Regions from separate parts of the Rouxiella chamberiensis genome, predicted to be linked through region 1. Evidence: riboswitches for the same ligand, from Rfam matches in the RefSeq annotation. Region 1 holds a riboswitch; the other holds the start of a gene.
The links. Region 1 has a riboswitch for thiamine pyrophosphate ahead of thiB (thiamine ABC transporter substrate binding subunit). Riboswitches for the same ligand answer to the same signal wherever they lie in the genome.
Positions count from the first base shown of each region.

Region 2: another riboswitch for thiamine pyrophosphate. It lies ahead of thiC (phosphomethylpyrimidine synthase ThiC); the one in region 1 lies ahead of thiB (thiamine ABC transporter substrate binding subunit).

Region 1 covers NZ_CP114058.1:3,124,482-3,128,537, forward strand. The annotation lists gene sgrR (HTH-type transcriptional regulator SgrR) at 172-1,833, shown strand; TPP riboswitch at 1,873-1,994, shown strand; partial or broken gene thiB (thiamine ABC transporter substrate binding subunit) at 2,051-3,010, shown strand; gene thiP (thiamine/thiamine pyrophosphate ABC transporter permease ThiP) at 3,005-4,056, shown strand, end outside.
Region 2 covers NZ_CP114058.1:3,413,570-3,417,625, reverse strand. The annotation lists gene thiE (thiamine phosphate synthase) at 1-74, opposite strand, end outside; gene thiC (phosphomethylpyrimidine synthase ThiC) at 71-1,954, opposite strand; TPP riboswitch at 2,161-2,288, opposite strand; gene O1V66_RS15825 (Rsd/AlgQ family anti-sigma factor) at 2,376-2,894, opposite strand; gene nudC (NAD(+) diphosphatase) at 2,999-3,775, shown strand; gene hemE (uroporphyrinogen decarboxylase) at 3,900-4,056, shown strand, end outside.

The sequences.
Region 1 (4,056 bases):
GCCGATGTCGCCCTGACTTTGCAGGTAAGGACAGCGTCGCGGTAGAACCGTGACGGCCAAAGCCCTGGAGAAACTCCCTCACCGATTGGCAGAACCGCTTGATGTCGGAAATTATGCGCATAATATGAGGAAAGATAAATTGATGGCTTTACGCTTCGGAGTTCCTCTTTTATGACCTCACCGCGTCTACAGCACCAGTTCTTACGTCTCTGGCAATATTGCCGGGGCGAGCCTACCGAAACCACGCTACAGGCGCTGTCGGAAGTGCTGACCTGCTCGCGCAGACATGTGCGATCGCTGCTCGCCAGCATGCAGCGTGAAGGTTGGCTGAAATGGGAAGCCGAAGTCGGCAGAGGCAAACGTTCGCGACTGACCTTCCTGCTGACCGGTCTGGCCATCCAGCGCCTACGTGCCGAAGAGCTTATCGAGCAGGATCGGGTGGATCAACTGGTGCAACTGGTCGGCGATAAAACCGTGGTGCGCCAGATGCTGCTGTCCCAGCTGGGCCGCCGCTTTCGTCAGGGCAAACACCTGCTTCGTGTGCTCTATTATCGCTCGCTGTTCAATCTGCTGCCGGGCACCCCGCTTCGCCGTTCCGAGACGCATCTCGCCAAACAGATTTTTAGCGGGCTAGTCGGCATAAAAGAGGAAAATGGGGAACTGCGTGGCGATTTGGCGCACCATTGGCAGGTCATTACACCGCTGCACTGGCGTTTTTATCTGCGTCCCGCTATTCATTTCCATCATGGTCGGGAATTGGAAATGGCCGACGTGATAGGCACCTTTGTGCGATTGAAAGCGCATCCGCTGTTTGCGCACGTCGCGTCGGTGAATACGCCGACCGCCAACGTGATCGACATTCATCTGCATACGCCGGACAACTGGCTGCCGTGGCTGCTCGGCAGCGTTCATGCGCTTGTTCTGCCGCAGGAGTGGCAAACGCTGCCCGATTTCGCCCGCCATCCCGTCGGCACCGGCCCCTATGCCGTAGTGCATAATCAGCCAACGCAGTTAAAAATCCGCGCCTTCGATGACTATTTTGGATACCGCGCCCTGATTGACGAGGTGAATATCTGGGTGCTGCCAGAACTGACCGAAGATCTGGTGCACTCGGGCGTGCAGCTTCAAGCCGACGATACCGACAACGACGAGCTGGAAAGTCGGCTTGAAGAGGGCTGCTATTTCGTGCTGTTTGACCAGCGTTCGGCGGTGGGCAACAATGCGGAGCTTCGCGAGTGGCTGTGTGAAATCTTCAATCCTATCGCCCTGCTCAACGCCTCTGCGCCCGCCTACCAGCGTTACTGGTCTCCCGCCTATGGCCTGCTGCCGCGCTGGCACCATCGCCGTCCGCAGGTACAGAAACCTAAACCTGTTCCTCTTCATGAAATTACCATCACGTTTTACAGCGATCACTCTGAGTATCAGGACATCTGTCAGGCCATGACCCCGCTGCTTGCCGAACACGGTGTTAAACTGAATGTACAGATCGTGGATTATGCCCGCTGGCATAAAGGCGAGGCGACCAGCGATATCTGGCTCGGCAGCGCCAACTTCACCCTGCCGGTCGAGTTTTCCCTGTTTGCCACGCTGTATGAGCTGCCGCTGATGCAATATTGTCTGGGCGACAAGCTTCACAACGCGGCAGCCTTGTGGCGCAGCGGGGCGTTACCGCTGGCGGAATGGACGCAAAAGCTGGTCAACGGCGGTTATATACACCCTCTTTTCCATCATTGGCTGTTACTGCAAGGTCAGCGAAGCATGCGCGGAGTCAGAATGAACACCCTTGGCTGGTTTGACTTTAAATCTGCCTGGTTTGCGCCTCCGGATGCATAAACCTGCTTTCAACGCTGCGACTTAATCTCTACAATAATGGCGTTCTCAACGGGGTGCTGACTGACTCGACGTGCCAAGGCATAGGGGTTGGAAGGCTGAGAAAAAACCCGTCGAACCTGATCCGGTTAATACCGGCGAAGGGATTTGAGAGAGTACCTTGCTGACTCAAACTCCTTTGCCACGCCTATCCTTTTCAAGGTAAAAGTTGGAGTGCAAAGTGTTTAAAAAATTACTGCCCTGCCTGTTGATTGTCTCGGCGCCCGCATTGGCCGCCAAGCCGGTTCTGACCGTGTATACCTATGACTCCTTCTCTGCCGACTGGGGCCCGGGCCCTGCCATCAAAAAAGCCTTTGAAGCCGACTGCGGCTGCGAGCTGAAATATGTGCCGCTGGAAGACGGCGTCTCGCTGCTTAACCGCCTGCGCATGGAAGGAAAAAACAGCCCGGCCGATGTGGTGGTCGGACTGGACAACAACCTGCTGCAAGCCGCCGAACAGACCGGGCTTTTCGCCAAACCTGCCGTCAATAAGACGACGCTCGCCATTCCGGGCGGCTGGACTGACACCACCTTTGTGCCCTATGACTACGGCTACTTTGCTTTCGTCTATAACAAGGACAAGCTGAAGACTCCGCCGAAGAGCCTTCAGGAGTTGGTGGATAGCCCACAGCCGTGGAAAATTATCTATGAAGATCCCCGTACCAGCACGCCGGGTCTGGGATTGCTGCTGTGGATGCAGAAAGTCTATGGCGACAAGGCCCCCGAAGCCTGGCAGAAGCTGGCGAAGAAAACCGTTACCGTTACAAAAGGCTGGAGCGAAGCCTATGGTCTCTTCCTGAAAGGAGAAAGCGATCTGGTGCTGAGTTACACCACGTCACCGGCCTACCACATCATTGAAGAGAAGAAAGACAACTACGCAGCGGCGAATTTCTCCGAAGGTCACTATATGCAGGTGGAAGTGGCAGGCCAACTCGCGGCCAGCAAACAGCCTGAACTGGCGGCCAAATTCATGAAATTTGTTACTACCTCCGGCTTCCAGAACGCGATTCCGGCCGGCAACTGGATGTATCCAGTGGTGAACACCGCATTACCGGCAGGCTATGACAAACTCACGGTGCCGAAAATCTCTCTACAATACAGCGCCAAAACGGTCGCCGAGAACCGCACGAAATGGATTCAGGCATGGCAGAAACGCCGTCAGCCATTAATCCCCGCCTGGCTTTGGCCGGGCGTCGTTGCTGCAACGCTCATCCTGCTGGTCGCCTTTCTGGCGCTGGGCTCGCTGCTGCGTCACGCGCCCACGCTGTCGCCCGGCGCGGTCTGGCAGGACAGCTACTTATGGCACGTGATCCGTTTTACTTTCTGGCAGGCGCTGCTTTCGGCGCTGTGTTCCGTGCTGCCTGCCATTTTTCTCGCCCGCAGCCTGTATCGACGGCGTTTTCCGGGCCGCGAGTGGCTGCTCAGACTCTGCGCCATGACGCTGGTCTTGCCCGTATTAGTCGCCGTGTTCGGCATCCTTGGCGTCTATGGCCGCGAGGGCTGGATGTCGCAGATCTGCGCCGCGCTCGGCCTGCATTATCAGTTTTCACCCTATGGCCTACAGGGCATTCTGCTCGCCCACGTATTTTTCAATTTGCCGCTGGCAACACGACTCTTACTGCAATCTCTTGAAAATATTGCCATCGAGCAACGCCAACTCGCTGCGCAACTTGGCATGAACGGCAGGCAACTGTTCCGCTTTGTTGAATGGCCCGCTTTGAGAAGGCAGATTCTGCCTGCCGGCGCGCTGATTTTCATGCTGTGCTTCGCGAGTTTCGCCACCGTGCTTTCACTCGGAGGTGGGCCGAAAGCCACGACTATCGAACTCGCTATCTATCAGGCGCTCAGTTATGACTATGATCTCGGGCGCGCGGCGCTGCTGGCGCTGATTCAACTGGTGTGCTGTCTGGGCCTCGTGCTACTCAGCCAGAAACTCGGTCAGGCTCTGCCGGTCGGCCATACGCATGCCCAACGCTGGCGCGATCCTGCCGATTCCCTTTTACGCAAAATATTCGATGCCGTGCTGATTGCGCTGGCCTTGTTGCTTATTTTACCGCCGCTGGCGGCCGTCGTCGTGAGCGGCATCAACCCCTCCCTGCTCGACGTGCTGCACCAGACGGCACTGTGGCAGGCGCTGTGGATGTCGGTACGGCTTGCGCTCGGCAGCGGATTACTTTGTCTGCTGCT
Region 2 (4,056 bases), 290 kb from region 1:
TCAAGGCTGTCGACGACCGGATAAAGGCCAAGATAGTAGGGAACTTTCGGGAATGCGGAGGCGGGGATCTTCATTTACCCACCTCGGCTTCGACGTTGTCCGCGGGATGGTAAAGTTCACTGCCCCGCGCGCGGAAGGTTTTCGACATTTCCAGCATGCCCGTTTCGACCACGTCGATAGGAATTGCCTTGGCTTCAAGCGCAGCGGCGTAATCGCGCACTTCCTGGGTAATTTTCATCGAACAGAATTTCGGCCCGCACATTGAACAGAAATGCGCGACCTTGCCCGACTCCTGCGGCAGGGTTTCATCGTGGTAGGCGCGGGCGGTGCCCGGATCCAGCGCCAGATTGAACTGATCTTCCCAGCGGAATTCGAAGCGCGCCTTCGACATGGCGTTATCGCGGATCTGCGCGCCCGGATGGCCTTTCGCCAGATCCGCCGCGTGCGCCGCTATCTTGTAGGTGATCAAACCCTGTTTGACATCTTCCTTGTTCGGCAGGCCGAGGTGCTCTTTCGGCGTGACATAGCAAAGCATCGCGCAGCCGAACCAGCCTATCATCGCCGCACCAATGCCGGAGGTGAAGTGATCGTAACCGGGGGCGATATCCGTGGTGAGCGGCCCGAGGGTATAGAACGGCGCTTCGTGGCACTTGTCCAGCTCTTCGGTCATGTTGCGGCGGATCATCTGCATCGGCACATGGCCCGGCCCTTCAATCATCACCTGCACGTCATATTCCCAGGCGATTTTGGTCAACTCGCCCAGCGTTTTCAGCTCGGCAAACTGCGCTTCGTCATTGGCATCCTGAATGGAGCCGGGACGCAAGCCGTCGCCCAGCGACAGCGAAACATCGTAGGCGGCGCAGATTTCACAGATTTCACGAAAATGCAGATACAGGAAACTCTCTTTGTGGTGCGACAAACACCATTTCGCCATGATTGAGCCGCCGCGCGACACGATGCCGGTTAATCGTTTGGCGGTCATTGGCACATAGCGCAGTAAAACGCCCGCGTGAATGGTGAAATAGTCGACGCCTTGCTCGGCCTGCTCCAGCAGCGTATCGCGGAACATCTCCCAGTTCAGGTCTTCCGCCACGCCGTTCACTTTTTCCAGCGCCTGATAAATCGGCACCGTGCCGATAGGCACCGGACTGTTGCGCATAATCCATTCACGGGTTTCGTGAATATAGCGACCCGTTGACAGATCCATTACGGTATCTGCGCCCCAGCGCGTTGACCACACCAGTTTTTCCACTTCCTCCTCGATGGACGAGGTCACGGCGGAGTTCCCGATATTGGCATTGATCTTCACCAGAAAGTTGCGGCCAATGATCATCGGCTCGGATTCGGGGTGATTGATATTGGCAGGAATAATCGCCCGGCCGGCGGCCACTTCGTCACGAACAAATTCGGGGGTGATATTTTGCGGCAGGTTGGCACCAAAGCTTTCGCCCGGATGTTGCTGTAGCAGCACTTCGCCACGGATACGCTCGCGGCCCATGTTTTCGCGCAGCGCAATATATTCCATCTCTGGCGTCACAATACCCTGACGCGCGTAGTGCAGCTGGGTCACGCATTTCCCGGCCTTGGCCTTGCGCGGTCTTGGCAGATGTTCGAACCGCAGATGGTCTAGACCTTCATCGGCCATGCGCTGCTGGGTAAAACCGGAGCTGACCTGCGGCAGTTCTTCCGTATCCTGACGGGCGGCTATCCAGCTGGCGCGTACCTTGTCGAGACCGCGATGCACATCGATTTTTGAATCAGGATCGCCGTAGGGGCCTGCGGTGTCATAAACCGGGATCGCTTCATTGTCTTCAAATTTGGGATCCTCCTTGCTGCCGCCGATCATGGTCGGGCTGAGCTGGATCTCGCGCATCGGCACCTGAATATCGGCGCGGCTGCCCTGAAGATAAATACGTTTGGAGTTCGGGAAGGCGACACCTTGCAGGCTGTCGATAAAAGCCTGCGCTTCGGCGCGTTGCTGACGGCGGTTGCTGGTTTTTTTACCGACGGGGTCGGCTGTTCAGGGGTGTTCGACATAGCAAATTCCTCGTGATTAGCGAAAGGGAAAATTGCTTGTCAGGAGGTTTACGGCGGGAGTAAGCGTGTATCTGAATCTTGTCGCGCTTCGTATAAAGAGAAAGCGGCGAGAAAAGCCAAACGCAATTAATTACTCTTGTTCCCTTCGCGGGTACTAACCCGATCAGGTTCCGCGGATCCCGAATTAACGGTCTCAGCCTGGTAAATTCCCGATAAATCAGGGTTTACGCTAGGCACTCCGACAAGAATGGGCCTGCATGTGCAGGCCGTTTAAGAAACCTCAATATACGAGGCTGATTCTAAAACACAACCCTTTGCAGGGTTTTTCGGCAAAACTGTTAAGCAGGTCGTACTATGGCTTCGTCGTTTGCAACAGGCGGCAAGGATTCGAATTTAGAGGCCATCGCCACCATAATGAGTTGATCTTCAAGCTCGAAACGGGCATCGAGCGCTTCGCCGATATCAGACAGGGCGTAGTTGAAGGCAAAGATGTCTTCGTCTTTGAATTCGGTTTCGGTATAGCTGTCGTGGAATGCCATGATGGTTTCCGTATTGGCTTCCAGCGCAGGGAAAATTCTTGCGGCGGCCTGCTGGGCAATCACGGCTTGGGTGCCATCGACTTCTTCAACTATCCTGTGATAGAGGTGGAAGTGACCGGCAGAAAGGTAATCAACCAGATGGTGACAAAAACTGTCCAGGGCCTTTTCGTTAAGCGGGATATGAGTTTCTTTATTTGGTTTCAGCCCAACAAGCGTAAGGTAGGAAACCAGAAGTTCTTTACGTGCGTGTAGCCATTGATCGACTAGCTCATTACTGCCGCCAACGCGTTGGGTCAGCCTTTCGAGACGAGTTAACATGGTTGACTCCGTGAGTATGTTTTTAAATTCATCAAAGGTTAAAGCTTACTAAAGTAACTTTTTCTTCCAGACTGTCAGTGTAGTCGAGGTTAGGCAACAACAACATGGAAATCCAGATAACAGATCAACACAGCGGCTGGTGGATAGTCAGCTATGAAGGCAAATTGTGGTTACCGGAAGGATCTTTGCCGAACGGATCCGCCAGCGCATTTTCGCTCGCGGGCAACATTGGCCGACAGATTGGCGAGTGGCAGGGTGAACCTGTCTGGATGATCCGCAAAAGCATGAAGGATCATATGCTTTCTGCGCGACAATTACTGGATCAGGATCGCGAATTATTCCAATTGGTCGGCCGTGGCGTGCAACTTTCCGAGTTCTATCGGTCACATAAGTTCTGCGGGTATTGCGGGCATGAAATGCACGTCAGCAAAACCGAATGGGCCGCACTTTGCGGACATTGTAAAGAACGGTATTACCCGCAAATTGCCCCGTGCATCATCGTCGCCATTCGGCGCGGCGACGAAATTCTGCTCGCGCAGCACGTCCGTCATCGCGGAGGTGTTCACACCGTGCTGGCCGGTTTTGCCGAAGTGGGTGAAACGCTGGAAGAGACCGTCGCCCGCGAAGTGATGGAAGAGAGCAATATCAAGGTTAAAAACGTCCGCTACGTCAGCTCCCAGCCGTGGCCGTTCCCGAATTCGCTGATGATGGCATTTATGGCCGATTACGACAGCGGCGAAATACGGCATGATCCCAAGGAGTTGCTCAATGCCGGCTGGTATCGCTTCGATGCCTTGCCGCTGCTGCCCGCCGTCGGCACCATCGCCCGTCGTTTGATAGAAGACACGGTGGTTCTGTGCCGCGCAGAGGGAGATTCCTAGGCCCGACGTGCTACAATGTCCGCCTTATTTTTAGGCACCTGACCTTTGTCGAAAGAGGTCAGGTCGCCGTTATGGGCTCGATATGCCCACAAAGATCAGCAGATTATTAAGGATCTTGCCTAGAATGAACGAGTTAAAGAACGATCGCTACCTGCGCGCGCTGTTACGCCAGCCCGTTGATGTCACCCCGGTCTGGATGATGCGTCAGGCAGGCCGCTATTTGCCGGAGTATAAAGCGACGCGTGCCCAGGCGGGCGATTTCATGTCACTGTGCAAAAATG